4 regions of the Massilia sp. Soil_C_3 genome follow, and region 3 is predicted to be linked to each of the others. Evidence: predicted binding sites of a transcription regulator. Region 3 holds the regulator's gene; each other region holds the start of a gene.
What was found. Region 3 encodes LexA, which represses DNA repair genes until DNA is damaged. Its sites were predicted from a motif close to ACTGTATNNNNATACAGT; they were not measured.
Positions count from the first base shown of each region.

Region 1 (4,924 bases), on a different contig from region 3:
GCGGCCGCCGCGACGGCGACCTTGGCGCGGCAGACCGATGAGGTGTCGCAGGCCTTGCAGGTGTTTCAGTTGCAGGCGGGCGCGCCGGGACGCACCGTCCGCAAGGCCGCCGGCAAACACGCCGTGAGACTGGCCGCAGCATAATCAACAAAAATCCCTGCTGCGCGCATCCAGCCCGCCCAGCAGGTGCGACAAGTCCACCAGCCGCTTGGCCACCAGGTGGCGCACCTCTCCCTGGCGCTGCCAGACGCCATACACCCCGAGCAGCGGCGCACCCAGCACTTCGCGCCGCTGCTGCTCGACCAGGGTCGGCCACACGATCACATTGACGTTGCCGGTCTCGTCTTCCAGGGTCATGAACAGCACGCCCTTGGCCGTGCCGGGACGCTGGCGCACCGTGACCAGGCCGCAGGCGCGCGCCAGCTGGCCGTCCTGAAAATCCATCAGGCTCGAAGCCGGTATGAAGCGCTGCTTGAGCAGGCGCTCGCGCAGCAGCGCCAGCGGATGGCGGCCGAGCGTCAATCCCTGCGCACGGTAGTCGCCGACGATCTCTTCTCCTTCGCTCGGCGCCTGCAATGCGGGCGTCTCTTCGCGCGGCACGGTCGAGCGCAACAGATCCTTGTCGGGCGCGGCGCCCGAGGCCTGCCACAAGGCTTCGCGCCGGTGTCCGGCCAGCGAGCGCAGGGCGTTGGATGCGGCCAGCACCTGCAGGTCGCCCCGGTCGAGATGCGCGCGCCGCGCCAGGTCGGCCACGCTGTCGAAGGGCCGCACGGCGCGCGCCTGCTCGATGCGCTCGGCCGACTCCTGGCTCATCCCGCGTTGCAGCGAAAAGCCCAGCCGCACCGCCGGCTGGCGCGCGCGGTCGACGGGGTCGTACTCTTCCAGCGCCGAATCCCAGCCGCTGACGGCGACATCGACCGGCCGCACCTCGATGCCGTGGCGGCGCGCATCCTGCACCAGTTGCGAGGGACTATAAAACCCCATCGGCTGGCTGTTGAGCAGCGCGCAGAGAAAAGCGGCCGGCTCGTGGCACTTGAGCCACGAGCTCGCATAGGCCAGCAGCGCAAAGCTGGCCGCGTGCGATTCGGGGAAGCCGTATTCGCCGAAGCCCTGGATCTGGCTGAAGATCGCTTCGGCGAATTCCAGCTTGTAGCCGCGTTCGAGCATGCCGCCCACGATGCGCTCGTAGTATTTTTCGAGGCCGCCCTTGCGCTTCCAGGCCGCCATCGCGCGCCGCAGTTGATCCGCCTCGCCCGGCGTGAAACCGGCGCCCAGGATCGCCACCTGCATCACCTGCTCCTGGAAGATCGGCACGCCAAGGGTGCGCCCGAGCGCGACCTTCATCTCTGGGCTCGGGTAGTCGACCGGCTCCAGCCCCTGGCGCCGCCGCAGGTAGGGATGGACCATGCCGCCCTGGATCGGGCCGGGACGCACCACGGCCACTTCGATCACCAGGTCATAGAAGCGGCGCGGCAGCATGCGCGGCAACATGCTCATCTGCGCCCTCGATTCGATCTGGAACACGCCGATGGTGTCGGCCTGGCAGATCATGTCGTAGGTGGCGCTGTCCTCGAGCGGGATGTCCTGCATCTCGAACACGTCGCCATACCGCTGGCCGACCAGTTCCAGGCCGCGCCGCATCATCGACAGCATGCCCAGCGCCAGCACGTCGACCTTCATCAGGCCCAGCTCTTCGAGATCGTTCTTGTCCCACTGGATGACGCTGCGATCGGCCATCGTCGCGTTCTCGATCGGCACCAGGCGCGAAAGCTTGCCCTTCGCGATCACGAAGCCGCCCGGATGCTGAGACAGGTGGCGCGGGAAGTTCAGCAGCGACTGCGCCAGCGTGGCCCACTGGCGCGACAGCGGCGCCTCGGGATCGAGGCCGCTTTCGGCCAGGCGGCCCAGCAGATCGGCGCGGCTGTCGAACCAGTGATGGGTCTTGGCCACCTTCTCGACGATGGCGAGGTCGATGCCGAGCGCCCGCCCGCTGTCGCGCAGCGCGCTCTTGGGCCGGTAGCTGATCACCACCGCGGCCAGCGCCGCCCGCTGGCGGCCGTATTTGTTGTAGATGTACTGGATGACTTCTTCGCGCCGCTGGTGTTCGAAGTCGACGTCGATGTCGGGCGGCTCGTTGCGCTCGCGCGAGATGAAGCGCTCGAACAGCAGGCTGGCGCGGGCCGGATCGACCTCGGTGATGCCGAGGCAGTAGCACACCGCCGAGTTGGCGGCCGAGCCGCGGCCCTGGCACAGGATGTGTTGCGAGCGCGCGAAGCGCACGATGTCGTACACCGTCAGGAAGTAGTGTTCGTAACCCATGTCGGCGATCAGTTCGAGCTCGTACTCGATCTGGGCCTGCACCTTGGCCGGCACGCCGTCGCGGAAGCGCCGGTGCGCACCGATCCAGGTCTCGCTGCGCAGGTAGCTGCTGGCATCGTGGCCTTGGGGCACCACCTCATCGGGGTATTCGTAGCGCAGCTCGTCGAGCGAGAAGGTGCACAGGCGCGCGATGCGCACCGTCTCGGCCAGCGCCTCGCGCGAATAGATGTTGGCCAGGCGCAGGCGCGCGCGCAGGTGCTGCTCGGCGTTCTGCGCCAGGCCGTAGCCGCAGGCGCCCACCGGTTTACCGAGGCGGGTCGCGCTCAGGGTGTCCTGCAAGGGCTTGCGCGAGCGGACGTGCATGCAGACGTGGCCCAGCGCGACGATCGGCAGGCCATGCTGCCAGCCCACCTCTTCCACCGTGGCGCGGTGGGCGTCGTCGAAAGCGCGGTGCAGCTGGGTGAGGCCGAGCCAGGCGCGGCCCGGGAAGGTGGTGGCCATCCATGCGGCCTGGGCGTGCAGGCGGTCGACGTCCTGGGCTTCGTGACCGGGGTATGGCGGCAGCAGGATTGCCAGGCAGTCGGGCATGTGCTGCAGGTGCGCGTATTCCTGGACGGGATTGGCCAGGTCGTCGGGGGTGAGCAGGTAGGTGCCTTTTTCGCTGCGCGTGCGGCCGATCGTGATCAGTTCGGACAGGTTGCCGTAGCCGTTGCGGTTTTGCGCCAGCAGGATCAGAGAGGGGGCTGGCGTCAGATCGTCGTCGGGGTTCTTGAGGTGGAAGTGGGCGCCGATGATCAGGGGCAGGTTGGCGGCTTTCGCTTCGGCGTGGGCGCGCACGACGCCGGCCAGCGAGCATTCGTCGGTAAGGGCCAGCGCGAAGTAACCCAGCTGCACCGCGCGCGCGACCAGCTCCTCGGCGTGCGAGGCCCCTTGCAGGAACGAGAAGTTCGAGAGGCAGAACAACTCGGCGTAGGGTGGCAGCGCCTGGGCTTGGGATGCTGGCGGCTGGGCGGTGGGGGTGGGCTTGGTCACGCTGCGGGAGGCTGTCAAACAGCCAATACTGTATAAAAACACAGTATAACCGAGCTCACTACGCTAGCGACTCAAATGTGGCGTTGAACGCGTGGGAGGCAAAGCCTCCCACGCTACCAGCATCGACTACTCAGGCATTTGTGGGAAAAGGGCGCGGCATGGGTCCGAGGGACGAGCGGGAAGGATCTTGTGTCCCCATCCGCGCGCGCAGGCTGGACAAACCACCACCATGCGCGCGGCGTAATACCGGCTGATCCGCACAGACCATACGCTCATATGCCAGCATCAAGGCAGTGCCACCCGTGGAATTGATGTAGTCGAGCATGTCCATCGTGGTCTCGTAAGCCCAGTCGGAGAAGCTCTCGCCCAGTTCGCCCCCTGCCGTCGCACCGGCACTCGTAACGCCACCCTGCACTTTCGTCAGGATCGTGACAATGGCCCACGAGATCCCCATCCATCCAGTCGTCGCAAGCGTCATGCGCAGCACTGGCATGAGGATGCCCGCCTCGTGGATCGCCTTGAGCACGCCAAGCAAGGCGCTCGCCGGCATTGCGCGGTTGCAGTCGATGGTCGCGATCAGGATCGCGATCTTGTTCATCACGCCAGGATAGCGCCGCAGAAAGCGGTACAAGGCGAGACCGATCTGCTGCTGGTCGCCGAGCAGCCGACCAAGGCCGGCCGCTAGAAAGCAGCCGCCAGTGAGCTTCCACACCACTTTTACCAGCTTCATGTCGACCGGACCATCCAGCATCGTCGCGCTGGCGAAGGCTTGCAAATGGCTGGCATTGCCGGCCCGCGTGGGGCTCAGCAGCAAGTTGAAGCAAGTGGAAAAATTGGTGTCGTAGCTGCCGTCCACCGCGATGGCGCCGCTTGCGGTCACCGCGATGAACGGTGCTCCCGCGCCACCGACGACGCCGATATTGATGGCGCCGTTGGCCTGGAGCGATGCCATCAACTGGATTGCATCCTGCGTGCTGCCGCCGGCGCGCAAGATGCCGTGGCTATCCGCGCTCAGGTAGCTGCCGTCACGGCATTGCAGGGTGATGGCGGCTGCATCCTGGGCCTCGGGTACGCCGATGGTGAACACCTCGGCCGCGTCGCTCGAGGTTCCAAGCGCCGTGATCTGGCCGTCGGCGGCGATCGACCAGTAACCGCCTGCCGCGGTCTGGAGCTTGATCTCATCGCCGGCGGCGAGCGCGCCGACCAGCGAGACGAAGTTTCTGTCAGTGGTGAAAGTTGGCTCGGGCTGGGTGATCGAGACCGGCGTATCTTCAGGCACGTTGACGCTCGATACCCCCGCCACGCCCCAGCTATAGACCATCGAGAACGACTTGACGGCGGCCGGCCAGGTGTCGCCGAAGGTCAAGCTGTCGGCCGTGAACGACAGGCTTCCGTTTTCCACCAGCGTGGCGACCTTTTCCGTAACGTCGACCGGCCCGTAGGCGGCGGCGATGATGTTCAGGGCGCGCGGGTCGAGCGACGCCTGTCCGGCGGGAGCGGCCGGATCGTAGTCGATGTGCAGGGTCTGGTTCTCGGTCGTCGCGGCCATTTGCGGCTTGCGGTCGGCGTACTG
Region 1 is NZ_JBDGJG010000004.1:83,526-88,449, forward strand. Features, by position in the region: gene AC3A6F_RS08620 (methyl-accepting chemotaxis protein) at 1-144, shown strand, start outside; gene AC3A6F_RS08625 (error-prone DNA polymerase) at 145-3,351, opposite strand; gene AC3A6F_RS08630 (hypothetical protein) at 3,482-4,924, opposite strand, start outside.
Region 1: AC3A6F_RS08625 (error-prone DNA polymerase) is a predicted target of LexA. The motif match lies at 3,379-3,396, and genes of this name have one in related genera.

Region 2 (4,924 bases), on a different contig from region 3:
TGGGCGGCTTTGACAGCGTCTTCGACCGACATGCACGGAATGCCGCGCGGAACGGTCACTCCGAATTTTCGGAGGATCTCTTTGCCCTGGTACTCATGGATCTTCATGCTGGCTTCCCTTCTTCTATTACTGAATTAGAAATACGGTTGAACTACAAAGATAAAAACGACGAACGCTAACCCGAGACGGCCTTGATCGACCAGCGTGGGTAGTATTTGGCCACGGCAGGGCCGTCGCTGCGCAGGGCATGGCAACGGTCGAGCTCAAATGGACGGTCGGTTGACGAGCCGCCGAGCCCACCTGGGGCATCGACGTTGTCGTCAGCAAAGGCTTGCAAGGCTGCGGTCGGCAGCACCTGGGCCAATTCGGTCAAATGGGTGCAGCCGAGCACGCCGGATAGGCGGTCTTTCAGATGCAACCGGAAATGGTTCACGAGCGAGAGCCCGATCAACTTTTTGTAGGCAGGGCCGATGGTATCGCAATAGCCCGGATACGGGACGGCATCGGATGCGGCTTCGGCATCGACGATGTTGAGGTCGCGGTCAATGGTCACGCGCAGCTTGAGGTCGTGCACCGGCGTGCCGCCGGGCCGTTCGCCGGAAGCAAGCGCAACAGTACGCGTCTTCACATCGCGGATGCTGGCATCGAGGTCCCACAAGCCATCGTCGCGCGCGAACGCTTCGACTGTGATGGCGCGCGTATGCCGGAGCGAGCGCGATACGGGAGGTGACAAAGGCATAAATACCAGTACCGTCGAGACGGCGGTTAGTGATGCAGCCGGTGTGCTTCTTGCACGTTGACGCAGCTTCTGCGACAACAACCGCTCATGCGGCGCTGCTTAAACCCGCAAAGTTTAGCACAGCGCCCACAGCGGCGCATGGGAAAGAAAGGTCGGTAAGGGATAGTACGAGGAGATGAAGGGACTTCGAGACAATATGACGGCGCGTTTGCCGCTTATATTATTCACCTGTCTTTAATGAAGGCCGCCACCCCATTCACAGCATGAATATAAGATATGTATTTGGGATAGGATCAGTCAATAAACGGGATGGCCAGACGAGAAAAAGCGCCAGCGTGCAGCGCCATCACCCGTTGAGGAATATGCCTTGGGCATATCGGGAATGGCGCTCCACGCTGGCGCCTGGAGAGTATATGTCCACTGATCAATGTCGAGGACATGGTGCCCTTGGAGGCACGGTGTAATGACGCACATTGATGACGCACATTGTAGTCGAACGCGTGGACGGAAACCCGTCCACCCTACGTCAGGGCAGACCTTACTCTGGCAGCTCGTCGTCCGCCGGGCTACCCTGCATCGCCACGCGCGCTGCACGCTGGGAAAAGCCGCGCTGCAACAGAAAGCGCATCTGCTTGGCGCGCATCGCTGCGTCGGTGGCGACGGTGCCGAACTTGCGCTGCCAGACTTCGACGGCGCGCGCGGTCTCGCTGTCGGACAGCCCAGCCTTGATCTCGACCAGCGCATCGCCGGTGACGCCATGGCTTTGCAGCTCGGCCACCACACGGCTATTGCCGTAGCGGCTGGCCTTACGGTTGATCAGGGATTCGGCGAAACGTTCCTGCGACAGCCAGTTATTCTTTTCAAGGAAATCCAGGAGGGCGTCGACGTCGTCGTCTTCCTGGGCATACTTGGCCAGCTTGCGCCGCAACTCGAACCGGCTGTGCTCGCGCTGCGACAGGTAGCGCAGCGCGCGCGCCTTGAGGCTTAGTGCGGGTGCTGGCATGGGGACACCATCGTCGACAACATGGCGCGGACGGACGGGTAGTAGACACCCAAGGCGCTACCCTGCCGCGCCGTCCTCGCCAGACGATTATTCACCAACAGCCTGCAGCTTCGGCTTGTCGTCGCCACCGGCTGCCGCCGGCGGCAGTTCGCGCACGCCCAGGGCGGCGCGGACCTTGTTCTCGATCTCACGCGCCAGGGCTGGGCGATCCACCAGGAACTGACGGGCATTGTCCTTGCCCTGGCCGATACGCTCGCCGTTATAGCTGTACCATGAGCCCGACTTCTCGACGATCTTGTTGTCCGCGCCCAGATCCAGGATTTCGCCTTCGCGCGAGGTGCCTGCTCCGTACAGGATGTCGAAGTGGGCCTCTTTGAACGGTGGCGCGATCTTGTTCTTGACGACCTTGACCTTGGTTTCGTTACCGATCACTTCGTCGCCCGACTTGATCGAGCCGGTACGGCGGATGTCCAGGCGCACGGAGGCGTAGAACTTCAGTGCGTTACCGCCGGTGGTGGTCTCGGGGCTGCCGAACATGACGCCGATCTTCATGCGGATCTGGTTAATGAAGATCACCAGCGTATTGGTGCGGTTGATCGAACCGGTGAGCTTGCGCAGCGCTTGCGACATCAGGCGCGCCTGCAGGCCCGGCAGCGAGTCGCCCATATCGCCTTCGATCTCGGCGCGCGGGGTCAGTGCCGCCACCGAGTCGATGACCACCAGGTCGACACTGCCCGAACGCACCAGTGCGTCGGTGATCTCGAGCGCCTGTTCGCCAGTGTCTGGCTGCGAGATCAGCAGGTCGCTCAGGTTGATGCCCAGCTTTTGGGCATAAGTGACGTCGAGCGCGTGCTCGGCGTCGATGAAGGCGCAGGTGCCACCCAGTTTTTGCATCTGGGCGATGGTCTGCAGCGTCAGGGTGGTTTTACCCGACGATTCAGGGCCGTAGATCTCGACGATACGGCCGCGCGGCAGGCCGCCGACGCCCAAGGCGATGTCGAGGCCCAGCGAGCCGGTGGAAACAGTCTGCACTTCTTCGACCGGCGCATTGGCATCCATGCGCATGACCGAGCCCTTGCCAAACTGCTTTTCGATTTGCGCCAGGGCGGCTGCCAGCGCCTTGCCCTTTTCAGCGGCGTTCAATGCGGATTTTTTGTCGTCCATGGTGTACTTTCAATCGTGGAGTAGGCAAGGTGAGGGCGCGCACGCGCACTTCAATAGCCACTACTGTATAAAAATCCAGTGGTTTTTGCAAGCACTAATGCGTGACCATTTTGTCAATAAATGGGGCGAGGCTCGCATTGTTGCGACAAATCAAACACAATAGAACCTGGAAACGAGACTACGTGTCCACTGTCCCATGCACGTCGTTCCCGCGAAGGCGGGAACCCCAGGTCGCCGCAGTGCCACTCACGTTATAAGGCAGCGGCGCGCATGCAAACCTGGGTCCCCGCCTGCGCGGGGACGACGAGCGAGAGTCAACAAGCAAATAACGAGGTGCCACCATGCGAATTCTGCTCGCCGAAGATGATAGCGTACTTGCCGACGGCCTGACGCGCTCCCTGCGCCAGTCCGGCTACGCCATCGATTACGTCAAGAACGGCCAGGATGCCGACACCGCCCTCTCCACCCAGGAGTTCGACCTGCTCATCCTCGACCTCGGCCTGCCGAAGATGTCGGGGCTCGAAGTGCTGCGCCGCCTGCGCGCCCGCGCCTCGCTGCTGCCGGTCCTGATCCTCACCGCCGCCGATTCCGTCGAGCAGCGCGTGGAAGGCCTCGACCTGGGCGCCGACGACTATATGGCCAAGCCGTTCGCCCTGTCCGAACTCGAGGCGCGGGTGCGCGCCCTCACCCGCCGCGGCGCCGGCGGCGGCCCGGCCGTGGTGCGCCACGGCCCGCTGGTCTACGACCAGGTCGGCCGCAGCGCCTACATCAACGACCAGATGCTCGACCTGTCGGCGCGCGAACTCGGCCTGCTCGAGGTGCTGCTGGCGCGCACCGGCCGCCTGGTATCCAAGGAACAATTGGTCGACCATCTGTGCGAATGGGGCGAAGAAGTCTCCAACAACGCGATCGAGGTCTACGTGCACCGCCTGCGCAAGAAGATCGAAGTCGGCGGCGTGCGCATCGCCACCGTGCGCGGCCTGGGCTATTGCCTCGAGAAATACTCCGAGGCCGCGGCGAGCGCCTCCGCTGAACGCGCAGCAGCAACGGCAACGGCAACCGTCGCCGACAGGTGAACGAACGCGACGCCGGCTTCACGGCCGGGACTGAGTACACTCCGGCCACGACGACCGAGCCGACCTACGTCCCGCCGAATCCCGAGCCGGACGAAAATATCCGGCACTCGCTGTTCGGCGAGATCCTCGACTGGATGCTGGCCCCGCTGCTGCTGCTGTGGCCGATGAGCATCGCCATCACCTATCTCGTGGCCAAGTCGATCGCCAACCAGCCCTTCGACGACGCGCTCGAAGACCGGGTCACGGTGCTGGGCCAGCAGATCCGCAACGTGGGCGGCAAGGCCGCCGGCCAGCTGCATCCGTCCGGCCGCGACATCCTGCGCGCCGACGACGTCGACAGCGTCTATTACCTGCTGGCCGGGCCCGATGGCGAGCTGCTGGACGGCGACCGCGACCTGCCGCGTCCGCGCCTGAACGCGGCCGACGAGCACGCGCGCAGCGGCGCGGTCGAGTTCCGCAACGACAGCATCCACGGCACGCCGATCCGGGTCGCCTACACCTATATCAACCTCGACCCGCTGCACGAACGCTCCCCGCAGCCGCCGCTCGAACCGCCGCTGGCCTTGGTGCAGGTGGCCGAGACGCTCGATAAGCGGGCGCACCTGGCGGGCGAGATCATCAAGGGCGTGATCCTGCCCCAGTTCATCATCCTGCCGGTGATCCTGGCCCTGGTGTGGTTCGCGCTGTCGCGCGGCCTGACCCCGCTGGCCGAGCTGCAGCAGCGCATCCGCGCGCGGCCCCAGGACGACCTGTCGCCGATCGATCCGCGCCAGGTGCCGGAAGAGATCTCGCCGCTGGTCGGCTCCTTCAACGACATGCTCGAGCGCCTGGGCGAATCGATGGCGATGCAGAAGCGCTTCATCGCCGACGCCGCGCACCAGATGAAGACCCCGCTGGCCGGCATGCGCATGCAGTCCGAACTGGCCCTGCGCCAGCTCGACC
Region 2 is NZ_JBDGJG010000006.1:196,100-201,023, reverse strand. Features, by position in the region: gene sucC (ADP-forming succinate--CoA ligase subunit beta) at 1-107, opposite strand, end outside; gene AC3A6F_RS13835 (DUF2889 domain-containing protein) at 176-739, opposite strand; gene recX (recombination regulator RecX) at 1,278-1,742, opposite strand; gene recA (recombinase RecA) at 1,830-2,906, opposite strand; gene AC3A6F_RS13820 (response regulator) at 3,248-3,982, shown strand; gene AC3A6F_RS13815 (sensor histidine kinase N-terminal domain-containing protein) at 3,979-4,924, shown strand, end outside.
Region 2: recA (recombinase RecA) is a predicted target of LexA. The motif match lies at 2,969-2,986, and genes of this name have one in related genera.

Region 3 (4,924 bases):
CTTTTACTTCAGTTCAGCATTCGCTTAGGCAGCTTCGCCCACGACAGCGATGGTGATTTCCGACACGACGTCGGTGTGCAGTGCGACTGCAATCGGGAATTCGCCGGTGGTCTTCAGCGGGCCGGTCGGCAGGCGAACGGCAGCTTTTTCGACCGGGAAGCCTTGCTTGGTCAGCGCTTCAGCGATGTCAGCGTTGGTGACCGAACCGAACAGACGGCCGTCGACGCCGGCCTTCTGGCCGATGGTGACGGTCAGGCCGCTCAGCTTGTCGCCTTGGGCTTGGGCGGCTGCCAGTTTCTCGGCGGCTGCTTTTTCCAGTTCGGCGCGCTTGGCTTCGAACTCGGCGACGGCGCCGGCGGTAGCGCGGCGGGCCATCTTTTGTGGGATCAGGAAGTTACGTGCGTAACCGTCCTTGACTTTGACGACGTCGCCCAGGTTGCCGACGTTGAGAACTTTTTCCAACAGAATGATTTGCATGTTTTATCTCCAGGATAGCTGACGTAACCGATTAACCGTGGTGCAGGTCGGTGTACGGCAGCAGCGCCAGGTAGCGGGCGCGCTTGATGGCGGTGTCGACCTGACGCTGGTAGTGCGCCTTGGTGCCGGTCAGACGTGCTGGCATGATCTTGCCGTTTTCCTGGACGAAGTCCTTCAGGGTGTCGACGTCTTTGTAGTCAACCTGCTCAACACCAGCGGCGGTGAAGCGGCAGAATTTCTTGCGCTTGAACAGCGGGTTCTGCTGTTTGCGCTTGAGTTTTTCTTTAGCTTTGTTTTTGTCGAACTTTTTACCGAATGCCATTTGAGGCTCCTGTATATCTAAATTGCCGGTTAAGCGGCACTGAAATCAATGATGTGAAACACCAGGGCTTTGCTGTTGCGATTTTTTCGTGCAAGGAATCCATTGAAGCGGTAGCTGGCGCCGAGCTCGGCGCTGCCGAACCTGCCCGAAATCTCGCCCGCGGCGAACGCGGGGACTTCGAACTCGACCAGGCGATCGACCCCCGCCTCTCGCTGATGCGAACTGTGCATCAGGACGGCTGAAACGATCGGCACGCCGGCCGGGGTGTAGCGCAGGACATCACGCTCGGCGATGGTCGCCACGAGCTGGAACTGATTCACCCGGTTCTTCTACTACTTGCTTGTTACGAATTCCTGGAAAAAATCTTAGGCAGCGGCAGCGGCTGGAGCAGCAGCTGCAGGAGCAGCGGCTTCTGCACGGTGGCTCTTGGCTGCGTCTTCGCGCTGCACCGATTTCATCATCGGCGACGGTGCGGTTTCTGCTTTCTTCATCTTGACGGTCAGATGACGCAGAACGGCATCATTGAACTTGAATGCGGTTTCCAGCTCGACCAGGGTCTCGTTGTCGCATTCGATGTTCAGGCAGATGTAGTGTGCTTTTGGCAGCTTCTGGATCTGGTAAGCCATTTGACGGCGGCCCCAGTCTTCGACGCGATGGATGTTACCGCCGCGGCTGGTCACCGTGGTCTTGTAACGCTCGATCATCGCCGGGACTTGCTCGCTCTGGTCCGGGTGGACGATAAAAACGATTTCATAATGACGCATGCATTACTCCTTGAGGACGTTTTACATAAATGCCCACCTCGGCGTCAAGACGAGTGTGGGAAGGGAACAGCCAGCTAGTATAGCGTGAAATGGGCAAAATGGGAACCTGGCTGTCAAGCGCCTGATCCTGGCGCCACTGTCACTCGACAATTACCCTTGCACGAAGCGTATTTTTTGTGTTGCGCGCGCTTTTTTTGCGCTTTTTCGTGTATATCCCTTGCGTATAGCAGAATACTGTACAAAAATACAGTCTATCTCTACTAACCCGTTTCGCAAGATATTTATGCTCAAGCTCACTGCAAGGCAAGAACAGATCCTTAACCTGATCAAGGAAGCGATCGAGAACACGGGTTTCCCTCCGACCCGGGCCGAAATCGCGGCCGAACTGGGCTTCCGCTCGGCCAATGCGGCCGAAGAACACCTGCAAGCCCTGGCGCGCAAGGGCGCGATCGAGATTTCGCCGGGCACCTCGCGCGGCATCCGCCTGGTCGGCGCCAGCGTCGAGCAAATTCCGATGCCGCCGCCTTCCCTGATGTCGCTGCCGCTGGTCGGCCGCGTTGCTGCGGGCAATCCGATCCTGGCGCAAGAACACGTCGAAGCCACCTATAACGTCGACACCGCCATGTTCGCGGCGCGGCCCGACTTTTTGCTCAAGGTAAAAGGCTGGTCGATGCGCGACGCCGGCATCATGGATGGCGACTTCTTGGCGGTCAAGAAGATCGACAGCGCCAAGAACGGCCAGATCGTCGTCGCCCGCCTGGGCGAAGAAGTCACCGTCAAACGCTACCGCAAGACGGGCGACCTGGTCGAACTGCTGCCCGAGAACCCCGACTTCAAGATCATCGAAGTCACGCCCGACGAAGAGTTCGCGCTCGAGGGGCTGGCGGTGGGGTTGATGCGTAGCTGGAACTGATTCAGCCGTCGATCCGTCGTTCCCGCGAAGGCGGAAACCCCAGTTTGCATGAGTCGCCGCCACAATAAGCGATCGTGACGGTGCTGAGGGCTTGGGTTCCCGCCTTCGCGGGAACGACGTTTATAGGCAGTCTTTACTGCTTGGCCTTGTTGACCACCGCATTGTGCTGGTCGACAAACGCTTCGGTCGCGCTGCGCCATGCGGCGAAATCGGCCAATACCATCTTCGAATTGACTTTCGCTCCCTCGGCGATGTTCTGGCGCACCTGTTCCAGGTAGGCGGTCGATGCTTCGGTTTCCTGCTTGTTCATCAGCTTGGCGATATCGGGCGGGATGCGCTTGGTCAGCGGCGATTGCGTGTTCAGGTTGGTCACCATCTTGTTGTAGCAATCCTGCCAGCCGGTCACCGCCTTGTTCACGCGCTCGATCTCGTCATTCACCTTCGACACCGGCGGGATGCGCGGCGACGGGCAGCGGTACTCGCCGGCCTGCAACTCGGCGCCATCGTAGCCCTTGATCCAGTAATCGATCTCGGCGCGGCGTTCGACGCGCTGCTGCATGATCACGAGCGAATCGGCGGCGACCTTGTTGCCCTTGGCGGCCGACTTTTCAAACAATTCCTTTGCCTTGGCCTCGTCGACCGCGCCGGCCTCGCCATACCAGTACATCTGGCCCAGCTGCTGCTGGGCTTGTGGGTTGCCGGCATTGGCCAGCTTGGTGTACAGCTTGAGCGCACCCGCAAAGTCTTTTTTCTCGAACAGGGCATTGGCATCCTCGAGTTCGCCGGCGAAGGCGACGCCACCGGTTGCGAACAACGCCGCGAGGGACAGGCAGGACAGGAATCGTTTCATGGGCATACCGTAAGGCTGGGCTGGTAAAAGTCCATGATAGCCGTGTTTTACGGCTGGGCTCAACCGCAAAAATGACAGGGCCGGCAATTGCCGGCCCTGTCAGGACAGTTTTACTCCGCTTTACGCATCCAGCGCCTGGCGGAAGTCGCCGACCAGGTCATCGGTGTCCTCGATGCCCACCGACACCCGGATCAAGCCTTCCGCAATGCCCATGCTGGCGCGCCGCTCGGGGCCCATCTCGAAGAAGATCGTGTGCGCCACCGGAATCACGAGCGTCCGGTTGTCGCCCAGGTTCGAGGCCGGGATCGCCAGTTTAAGGCGATTCAGGTAGTCGAACGGGTCGATGTCTTCTTTCAGCTCGAAGCTCAACAGCGAGCCGCCGGAGCGGAACAGCGCATCGACGATCGCGTGCTGCGGGTGCGAAGCCAGGCCCGGGTAATGCACGGCAGCGACGCGCTCGTCGGCCTCGAGCATCGTCGCCAGCGCCAGTGCATTGGCGCAGGTGCGCTCCATGCGCAGGGCCAGCGTCTCGGCGCCGACCGCGATGTGGTGCGCCGCTTCCGGCCCCAGCGCGGCGCCGAAGTCGCGCAGCGCCTTGGCCCGCAGCTGGGCCATGCCTTGCGCACCTGGCGCCTGCTTTCTGAAGTTCTGGGCGATGTTCGGATACGCGGCCCAGTCGAAGAGGCCCGTGTCGGTCAGCGCGCCGCCCAGTGCGATGCCGTGACCGCCGATCGACTTGGTCAGCGAATTGACCACCAGCCCGGCATGCACGTCTTTCGGACGGAACAGCCAGGGCGTGGTCATCGTGTTGTCGACCACGTACAGGATGCCGCGCGCACGGCACAGTTCGCCGATACGGGCCAGGTCCGCCACCTGCGTGCGCGGATTGGCGATGGTCTCGACGAATACCAGGCGGGTGTTCGGCTGCAAGGCCGCTTCGACCTGGGCCACGTCGGTAGCGTCGACGAAACCTACATCGACGCCCTGCCCCGCCACCGTCTGCCACAGGCTGTTGGTGTTCCCGAACAGGAAGCTCGACGACACGATGTGGTCGCCGGCTTTCAACAATGCCTGGAACAGCGCGCCGATCGCCGCCATGCCGGTGCCGAAGCACAGGGTGGCGACGCCGTCTTCCATCTTGCTGATCTTGTCTTCCAGGGCCGACACCGTCGGGTTGCCCTGGCGGCCGTAGCGAAAGCCCGGCTCCTTGCCCTGGAACACCGACGCCAACTGGCGCGCGTCGGCATAGCCGAAGGCGACCGAGGTGTGCACCGGCTTGTGCAGCGAACCCTGCTCGATCGTCTTGCGGCGATCGTTGTGCAGGATGGTGGTGGTGAAGCCGTAGCGCTTGTTATCCGACATGGCTTACTCGGCGGCCACCGGCGGGTTCAGGTTGAGCTGGGTTCGCACCTTGTCCTCGTTGCCGTCCTTGCTCGACGGGGCGTGGCGCGCCGATTCCTGGCGATCCAGATACTCCGGGGTCACGTCGCCGGTGACGTAGACGCCGTCGAAGCACGAGGCCTCGAAGTTCTTGAGCTCGGGATTGACGTCCGAGATCGCACGCTTCAATGCGTCGACGTCCTGGTACACCACGCGGT
Region 3 is NZ_JBDGJG010000016.1:13,783-18,706, forward strand. Features, by position in the region: gene rplI (50S ribosomal protein L9) at 25-477, opposite strand; gene rpsR (30S ribosomal protein S18) at 509-799, opposite strand; gene priB (primosomal replication protein N) at 829-1,119, opposite strand; gene rpsF (30S ribosomal protein S6) at 1,165-1,563, opposite strand; gene lexA (transcriptional repressor LexA) at 1,847-2,476, shown strand; gene AC3A6F_RS24960 (tetratricopeptide repeat protein) at 2,610-3,326, opposite strand; gene AC3A6F_RS24965 (cystathionine gamma-synthase family protein) at 3,447-4,688, opposite strand; gene purF (amidophosphoribosyltransferase) at 4,692-4,924, opposite strand, start outside.

Region 4 (4,924 bases), on a different contig from region 3:
CGGCGCCTGAGGAGGTGGTCGGCATCGTCGAGCGAGACGAAACTTTTCGGATGACGCGCGGCCTGGAAGATCTGCAGCGCCTTGTCCACGGCGACGGTGTCGTCCTGCGGCGAATGCATCACCAGCAGGGCGCGACCGAGGTCGCGGATCTTCTGTTCCAGGCGCTGCTCGGCGACGTCTTCCAGGAACTGGCGCTTGATCGTGAATGGGCGGCCAGCCAGCTGGACGTGGGCGACGCCATGCGTGGCGATGGCGTCGATGTGTTCGCGGAACATGCCGGTGACGTGGTGCGGATCGCTGGGCGCGGCGACCGTGGCGACGGCCCGCACCTCTGGCATGCTGGACGCCGCGGCCAGCACCGCGGCGCCGCCCAGGCTATGGCCGACCAGGAGCTGCGGCGCGGCGTACTCGGTGCGCAGGAAGTCGGCGGCGGCCACCAGGTCGGACAGGTTGGATGAAAAATTGGTGTTGGCGAATTCACCCTCGCTGGCGCCGATACCGGTGAAGTCGAAGCGCAGCACGGCGATGCCGTGGCGCGTCAGGCCCTGCGCGATGCGGGCCGCGGCGAAGACGTCCTTGCCGCAGCTGAAACAGTGGGCGAACAGGGCGTAGGCCTTGACCAGGCCCTCGGGTGCGTCGAGGCGCGCGGCCAGCAGCTGGCCGTCGGCGCCTTTGAAGTGGACTGCTTCGCCTGCCATGGGCGTCTCCTTGTCGTCGTGGTCCGGTTGTCAGATGGACGGTTGCGGGCCAACGATAGCATGGGCGGTAGCGGTGTCGGCATCTGTCATCGGGCATACCGCTGCGGGGCGATGGTATTTCGAAGCGCGAAAACCGTCGCTCCCGCGAAGGCGGGAGCCCAAGTGTGTGTCACCACGGACTTCGTGCGGCATTGGCGGTTTGTGAAAAACTTGGGCTCCCGCCTCCGCGGGAGCGACGGTGGTGGTATGCGGTCGCTCGAGATGATGGTATGCGGTCGCACGAGAGATGATGGTATGCGGTCGCTCGAGAGATGATGGTATGCGGTCGCTCGAGAGATGATGGTATGCGGTCGCTCGAGATGGTGTCATGTAGTTACACGGCAGCCGACTTGCACCATCACCCGAACAAGCCATGCAAGAACCAGCGCGGCGCCGCATCCTCGCCCGTGCCGTTGATGCGCTCGCGATAGATCCAGTACAGCGCGTGGTCTTGCCCCTCGGCGATGAAGTAGTCGCGCGTTTGCGTCTGGCTCCACCAGCCGGCCTCGATGCGCTCGGGATTGGACGCCACGCGCAGCGGCGAACCGTAGAACGGCCGGTGGTCGCGCATCAGGAGCGCGATCGGCTTGGCCAGCAGCCAGCTCGGGCGCGGCAGGCTTTGCACGTCGGGCGGCATCTGCGCCGCGCGCGCGGCGGCGCTCACCTTCTGCTGCACCGGCACCCAGGCGTTGGCGACTTCGGGCCGGTAGTCGGCCACCGGCAGCGCCTGCAAGACATTGTCTGCTCCCAGACGCGCCACCAGCAGTTCGATCATGCGCATCCGGTCTTCTTCGCTGCCGCCGGGATCGGGGAATAGCGAGTCGGTTGGTGGCGCCATTGCCTGCAATTGCTGCGCCTCCAGTCCGATGCCGATCACGGGCGCCTCGAGTTCGAGCTTGGCCAGGCGCTCGCGCAGCAGGCGCAGCAGGTGCTCGTCGCGCCAGGTGGGTTCGGCCAGCGCTACCTCGACCAGGGTCGGTGGACGCGCCATGCGGCCGCGCTCGTGGTCGAGCGACAGCTGGATGCGTTCGACCGCCAGTTGGCGCGCGCACAGCCAGCCCGTCATCTGCAACACCAGGCGGTGGGCGCCGGCCAGCAGCAGGTCGGCCTGTTCGAGCCGGTCGAACAATTCGAGCCGCGCATGGAAGCGTTCTGGTGGCGTGACCCACTGGAACAATTCGGCGTTCAGGCCATAGGCGGCGTCCAGCATGTCGAGCAAGGCCCGCCCGCAGCGCCGCTGCAGGCCAGGGCGCGGCAGGCGCCGCAGCTCGTCCAGGCGGCGGCAGCCGATGCCCTCGAACCAGCTGGCGAACGGCCGCGCCGGCGGCAGCAGGCCCACCGGCAAGCGGTCGAGGCGCCGTACCAGCGAGTCCATGGTGAGGGCGCGGCCCGCATTGCGGCGCGCCAGCAGCCAGGCCCCGCGCGCGGTGGGCGCGCAGGCGATGCAGGCCGTGAAGCCGAGCGCCGCCATATTGGCGCGAATGCGCTCGCACAGGCGCCGGATGCCGCCGAACAGGCGCAGGCTGGCGCCGATGTCGAGCAGCAGCGTCGCTTCTTCGGCCAGCGCCACCTGCGGCGTGTACTGCAGCATGGCCATGGCCACCGCCCCCATGGCGTCGGTTTCGCGCTCATGGCTGCGCAGTTCGATGCGCGCCTCGGGCATCAGCATCAGCACGCCGCCGCGGCGCATGCCGATCTGCACGCCGGCAGCACGCGCCGCCGGCGACAGCGCCATCACCCGTTCCTGCTCGAGGATGACGTTGCCAGGGTCCGGGCCGCCTGCAGCGCCGCCGGCCTCGCCCGCCTCACTGAACCAGCGTGGGCTGAAGACCTCGAGCGGTAGCTGGGGCAAATACAGGCCGATCCAGAGGCGCATGGCGTTGCAGTAGTGAAGATCCAAGAGGAAGGAACAGCGGCGCCTCGCGCTGCGGTCCCCGACGTTTGACGAAGTCGATATTCATGCCGCCGGCCGCCGGCCGCAGCGCAAGACGCAAAGGCGCGGGAGATGCATCTTGCGCCGCCGCCAGCGGACGGAGCATGAAAAACAGCGTTTCGCCGCCTTGCGCCGCCAGGTGCAGGCGGCGCAGATTGTCGTTACGCATATGGTTGGCCCAGAACAACAAAGCACCGCAGCTACCGCTACGCAACACCTGCTCGGCCGCCCACAGCGCATCCGCGGTGCGTGTCGTGCGCAGCCACAGCAACTGCGATGGCTCCAGGCCGAGCGCGGCAAGCGCCAGGGCCTGGGGTGGATGGGGCGGCTGCAGCAGCACGATGCGGCGTTCGGCGCAGGCAGCCAGGGCCGGCCGCAGCAGGCGCATCTCGCCGATGCCGGGCTGCTGCAAGTGCAGGTCGACCAGGGTGCCGCCGGGCCAGCCGCCGCCGGGAAGCTGGCCCGAGAGCGTCGGGTGGCCGGTATCGATGCAGCGCGTGTCGGCATGCGCCAGCTGCGACGCGCGCCACAGCGATGGGTGCACTGCCTCTGGTGCGGCAAGGATGGCTGAGTGAGTCATGTCAGGCTTATCGAACAAATACTGTATAAACGTACAGTACTCGCTGAGGTCGCGTTTTGCAAGACCTATTCATTTTGGCTATACCAATTGGGTCACTGGTATTGACTAAAATTAAACGTCTTCGCCTGCCTACTCACGCCATTGACCTCGATGCGCGCCACCCTTCCAGCACCCACACGACGGCCCAGGCATACAGCGTGAGCACGACGAACAGGGTCACCCGCACGAGCGAAGCATGACCGACGTCCTTCCCCACCACGCTATCCTCGATGGCCGGCCCCAGCAGGATCAGCATGGTCACCAGGGCATTGCTCCAGAACGACGGTGGCAGCGACGAGGCTTTGAGGCCGAACAGCCGGGCCCCGCTCCAGAACGCGGCGGCGGCCATCCACAGCACCAGCATCCACAGGGTCGGCAGCAAGGCCAGGCCGAACCAGGCCAGGGTCGCCATGCCCGCGCCGGCCAGGGTCGACCCCACCAGTACCCGCCCCGCCACGCGGGCACCGGTGGAGCCGGCCTGCTGGCCCAGCAGCACCGACTTGATGATGGCGGACAGATAGAAAGCCGGGTGGATCAGGGCCAGCACCAGCACCGGCATCACCACCAGCGTGGCCTGCGCGGCGCGCCATCTGGCCGCGTGCGCGGCAACGGCGGGGGGCGCCGGCCTGGCGCCGGACTCCTCCCCATCCGGGAACAAGGCATGCGACAGGCTGCCGACCAGCACGCCGACAAAAAGCCCCAGCGCGATGGCGGTGCTGATCGCCGGCACCAGGGCCTGGTCGACCACCCCGGCCACCGGAACCAGGGTGAAGGCAATTGCCACGATATTCGCCAGCGGGCTGCCGCTTTGCAGGCCGACGAAGAACACCGCGTACAGCAGCAGCGCCGTCAGCACCAGCGCGACGCTGGCGTAATGCTCCAGCAGCGGCACCATCAGCACGCCGGCCGCCAGCACCACGGCGACCAGCAGGGCCACCACCAGACCCTTCAGCAGGGGCATCGGCGGCCCCGGCTTGCTCAGCAACAGCACGGTCATGACACACAGCACGAACGGCGACGGCAGCGCCAGGCCATAGGCGAGCAGCACGGCCAGCGCCAGGCCGATCGCCAGCCGCAACACCGCCTTGTCAGCGCGCTCCATCATCAATAAAGATAAGAAAGGTAGCTCATCAGGCGGATGAAGACGGCGCCCAGCCAGTTCATCAGGCCGTAGTCATCCGTATACACCAGCACGTCGGCCTGCCCGCCGATCCTGGCCGCGCGCAGTTGGGCGCGCTCGGAAGGATCGAATTCCACGGCGACCGGGAAGCGTTGCGCCTGGCGCAACCAATCGCGGCTGTTGTCGATCTCGGGCAAGGTGCCGGCCTGGGCCTGCCGGCCCGAATTGACCCCGCTGCCCACGCTGCGCACCCGCCCTTTCAGGACCTTGCCCGGCACGACATCGAGCACGATGGCGACCTCGTCGCCCGGCGCGATATTGCCGAGGTTATTCTCGGTCATGTCGGCGCTGATCCAGAGGTCGTGGACGGCGATCAGGGTCATCGCCGCCGAACCGGCCTGCACGACCTGGCCGACATCGGTGCGCAAGTCGGTCACCCGGCCGCGTGCGGGTGCGGTCACGGCCGTACGTTCCAGATCGAGCTCGGCCTTTTCGACCGCCGCGCGGGCGCTGAG
Region 4 is NZ_JBDGJG010000004.1:110,607-115,530, forward strand. Features, by position in the region: gene AC3A6F_RS08720 (alpha/beta hydrolase family protein) at 1-698, opposite strand, end outside; gene AC3A6F_RS08725 (Y-family DNA polymerase) at 1,096-2,613, opposite strand; gene imuA (translesion DNA synthesis-associated protein ImuA) at 2,543-3,250, opposite strand; gene AC3A6F_RS08735 (DUF2955 domain-containing protein) at 3,384-4,394, opposite strand; gene AC3A6F_RS08740 (HlyD family secretion protein) at 4,394-4,924, opposite strand, start outside.
Region 4: imuA (translesion DNA synthesis-associated protein ImuA) is a predicted target of LexA. The motif match lies at 3,271-3,288, and genes of this name have one in related genera.